One region of the Citricoccus muralis genome, then DNA from elsewhere that is predicted to be linked to it. Evidence: riboswitches for the same ligand, from Rfam matches in the RefSeq annotation. Region 1 holds a riboswitch; the other holds the start of a gene.
The links. Region 1 has a riboswitch for S-adenosylmethionine ahead of acs (acetate--CoA ligase). Riboswitches for the same ligand answer to the same signal wherever they lie in the genome.
Positions count from the first base shown of each region.

Region 2: another riboswitch for S-adenosylmethionine. It lies ahead of P8192_RS03120 (monooxygenase); the one in region 1 lies ahead of acs (acetate--CoA ligase).

Region 1 covers NZ_CP121252.1:552,162-554,360, forward strand. The annotation lists gene acs (acetate--CoA ligase) at 1-1,004, opposite strand, end outside; SAM riboswitch class I at 1,162-1,261, opposite strand; gene P8192_RS02505 (OsmC family protein) at 1,556-2,149, opposite strand.
Region 2 covers NZ_CP121252.1:676,132-678,330, forward strand. The annotation lists gene P8192_RS03110 (type I restriction endonuclease) at 1-132, shown strand, start outside; gene P8192_RS03115 (hypothetical protein) at 225-1,019, opposite strand; SAM riboswitch class IV at 1,157-1,272, shown strand; gene P8192_RS03120 (monooxygenase) at 1,287-2,199, shown strand, end outside.

The sequences.
Region 1 (2,199 bases):
GCGTTGGGCACACCTTCGTAAATCACCTGGGTGGCGCCGTTGGAGAGCGGCCCGTAGAGCTCGTAGGTGTGGGCGGTGACCCAAGCCAAATCGGCGGTGCACCAGTGAACGTCACGATCGCGCTGGGTGACGTCGGGGTTGGAGAAGAGGTAGTCGAATGTCCAGGAGGCGGCGGTGAGGTAGCCGGCGGAGGTGTGCACCAGGCCCTTGGGTTGGCCGGTGGTGCCGGAGGTGTACATGATGAACAGCGGGGTCTCGGCGTCGAAGAACTCCGGGGTGTGCTGCTCGGATTGGGTGGTGACGACGTCGTGCCACCACACGTCGCGACCGGGCACCCAGTTGATGGTGTCGCGGTGGCCGGTGCGGTCGATGACGAGGACGTGCTCGATGTTGTTCTCGCCCGACACCGCTTCATCGGCGTTGGCCTTCACCGGCACGGCCTGCCCGCGGCGGAACTGGCCGTCGGTGGTGACCAGCAGCTTCGCCCCGGTGTCCTCCACCCGGAATCGCAGCGCTTCTGCCGAGAAGCCGCCGAACACCAGGGAGTGCACCGCGCCGATGCGGGCGCAGGCCAGGGTGATCACCACGGTCTCCACCAGTACCGGCAGGTAGATGACGACGCGGTCGCCGCGGCCGACGCCGAGGGCCTCCAGCGCGTTGGCTGCCTGGTTCACTTCCTTCTGCAGTTGCGCATAGGTGACGGCGCGGCGGTCGCCAGGTTCACCCTCGAAGTACAGGGCGACGGTGTCGCCGCGGCCGGCCTCGACGTGGCGGTCCACGCAGTTCACGGCCACGTTGAGCGTGCCACCCGTGAACCACTCCATCACCGGTCCCCGCTCTTCGGCAGGGTTCGGGGCGGTCCAGGAGTGGACGGTATCGAACGGGGTCTCCCAGTCCATGCGCTGAGCGGCGGCCTCCCAGAAGGCGATGCGATGGGCCTCGTCGACGGGGTGACCGTCACCCCGTCCGCCGTGGAGCTTGTCGGCTGGGCGTCCCGGGTGCACATCGGCGTCGGCGGCGTCGACGATTTCTGCGGGCAGGGGACCGGGCTGGCGTTGCGGACGATGCTGGTACTGCTCGGTGAAGAGTTCGGCGGCCAGGCCTGCGGGCCAGGTGACGGTGGCCTGATCGGCGGGTGCAGAAGACACGGGAGTAAACCTCTTTCCATCGTTTCTGGCGGTAGCACCCTCGCCCGCGAAAATTCACGGCAGGGTTGCTGCGGCGTCGTCGATCCAGATCTCTCGGCCGCTCGGGATGGTCAGATTCCAGTCTACAAACCGAGGCTGTGTCTCAGCTCCACAGTGACGAAATGGGTAGCACGTGAAGCCGGTCACGCGTGGTCATCGAGGGGCGGTGATCGTCGGGACCGGGGTGAGGTGCTCTGGCCTCATCGTCGTAGGTTGTTTACAGCGGAAAACTGCTCTGACAGGGCATGATGTTCATTCACCTGCAGATTTGCCAGGGTCCATCTGCAGATCTGCCACCTTCATCGGGGCGCACGAAAGCCGCAGGCATCGGGGATGCTCAGCGGCTCTCGTGAAGGCGTTCGCGCGGGTCAGGCGTCGGCGTTGGTTACCGTGAGGAACGGTGTGGGGGCGTCGACGGCCTGGTTGCGGTTCTCGAAGCCCAGTGCGTTGTTCAGTGCGTTTTCGGCATCGAACTCGACGACCTTCTCTGCGAACTGCCACTGCACGGTGACCTCGGAGCCGGCCGCCGAGCGGATCAGATTGATGGCGGGGCAGGTGTGCTCGACGTCGCGAGCGAACTGGGTGAGTTTCTGCTCGTCGCGTTCGGAGGTGGCGACCACGATGTTGAGCTGCAGGGTGTGGAAGTGGGGCTGGACGTCGGCCTTGCCTTCGAGGCCACGCAGGTCCTGGGCCGCATAGACGTAAGTGTGGACGCCGTCGAGTGGCAGGTCCCGGGCGCCGGCCTGGGCTTCGATCACCACAGAGACGCAGCCGTTGAGCGCTCCGATGATGTATTCCATGGGGTTCGGGCCCTCATTCTTGCCGCCCATTTCGGTGGGCTCATCCACGAGGAATGAGTAGCCGCCGGCGGTGACGGTGGTCTGGGCGCTGCCGTGCCAGACACCGGAGGTGCGGTGAGAAACGGAGGATTCTACGGAGGGTGCATCTGCGAAAGTCGTCATGGGTGCCAGCCTAGGGTGATGCCAGGATCGCGTCGAGGGGGGCGCAACCT
Region 2 (2,199 bases), 120 kb from region 1:
TCCCAAAAGTACATCGGCACTTTTGACGAGGAACGCCGCGAAACCAGGCACCCCATCAACGGTTTGGTCGATATCTATCAGTTTGCTGATTCACTGAGGACCACAACCAAACAAATTCTCGAGAGTCTGTAACAGCTCCGCCGGGTGTACTTTCTTCTCTAAATTAGGTCATGGCTGCGAACACCATCGAGTGTCCGCAGCCATGATCGTCTATGGAAAATGAGTCAGGACACCGGGGTGGGGGACTCGATCATCAGGGTGATCTCGCTCGGCGCGGGCCACTCGTTCAGGCTGGAGAACGCGACCTCGGCGTCGTCGTCGGCGTAAATGACGAGTTCGCCCAGCAGTCCGTCGTTGATCATCAACCGGATCTCATGCTCCACCCCATTGCGCTGGAACACCCCGGCCACGCACCAAGTCTGCTGGAACGGGACGAGCCGGGTCGATTCCTCCGGCACGTGGAACACCACGCTGTCATAGGTGGGCTCGAACGCGAGCTGCGTGGCTGAATTGATTTGTTCCTGGACGTCTTCGGACTGGATCAGCTCCTCGGGGGCCAGTAACTCCAGCACCTCGCGGACGCGCGGATGCAGCGGTTCGAAAAGGTCTTCTTCCTCGGTCTCCTCGAGCTCGCGTTCCCAAGCCGCGCGGGATTCCCAGCGGCTGAGCGCGCGGTCCAGGGCGAAGGTGCCGACCATGGTGGCGGCGGCCCCGGCGGCGATCCACCAACGTGGGTGCTCCGAGCCCTTGGACTCGATCCATTCGTGCACGGCGGTGTCCCAGTGATCGAAGCGGCCATCGGCGGCCCACCAGCCGACGGCGTCGGCTCCGGCCTTGATGCCCCAACGTAGCAGGGCCGGCGTGGAGCGCAGGGTGGGGTTGCTGGTGCTGAGTGCGAGCACCGAGGTGAGGGCCGATCCGGCCTGGTAGTAGCGGCGGGTTTCGTCGTCGAGATCTCGAGGGTCAACGAGGCTGAAAGCGGACACGGCGGCGGTGGTGGCGATCTCCGAGAAAGTCATGGTCTCAGCTTAGGGTGTGTGCCGCGACGCCGGGAACAGCTGAAGCCGCGAGGGTGACGGAATGTGTCCCAGCGTGCGCGATCTGGGCCGAAAAGGTTGTCGACGTCGCGCGGGCCCGGCTAGGTTCGGGACCAGAGAATCACGAGATCCGGTGCGAAGCCCTGGCTGACCGGACGGCAACCCTCTCGCCGTAGTGGGGTGCTCCAGGTGAGGATTCGGCCCGCGGTACGACCGTCCCGGGCAAGTACGTAGGAAAGGACCCTCCCCATGTCGACGTCGACGTTTGCCCAGTTGAAAGAAGCCACCGCCGAGCACGGGCCCACCAGCGAGCAGCTGGCCCAGCACTTCAATCCGGTATTCGCCCTGATCCGGGCCGGGGCGCAGCAACGGGAACTGGACCATGAGCTGGCTTTCGACGCGATCGAGTTATTGCGCGATTCCGGGTTCACCCGGGTGCGGCTGGGTCGGGAGTACGGCGGAATCGGGGCGAGCCTGCAGCAGCTGGCAGAGCTGCTGATCGAGCTTGCTGCGGCGGATTCCAACCTGCCGCAAGCCCTGCACGGGCACTTCATGTTCACCGAACAGCACGAGAACGAGTCCCAGGGCTCGGTGTCTCAATGGTGGCTGGCCGAGGTGGCCGCGGGCAAGATCTTCGGCAACGCGCTGGTGGAGTTGCCGCCGACGGCAGGCAAGGCGCCGGTGCTGTTTTCCGACGTCGACGCCGACACCTCGCAGTCAGCGGTGGCCACCGGCACGAGCCAGATCGGGGAGATCTCCGGGGACAAGTTCTACTCCACCGGCGCGCTGTTCGCCGACTACCTGCTGGTGTCGGCCACGCGTCCCGGGCGCGAGGACGAGGGCCCGCTGTTTGTCGTCGTGGATGCGCATGACCGCGGGGTACAACGGGTGGATGACTGGAACGGGTTCGGCCAGCGGCTCACCGCATCCGGCACCACCACGTTCCGCGGGGTTCCGGTGCAGGCCGACCGGTTGCAGGAGTTCAACGTGCCCACCGGGGTGCTGGCCTACACGGTGCTGTGGATCGTGCTGACCGCCACTCAAGCCGGGATTGGTGCGGCAGCACTGCGCGAGATCACCCGGTTCGTGCAGAAGCGGCGTCGGACCTACGATCACGCGACGGCGGAGACGCCCGCCCAGGATCCGCTGGTGCACCAGGTGA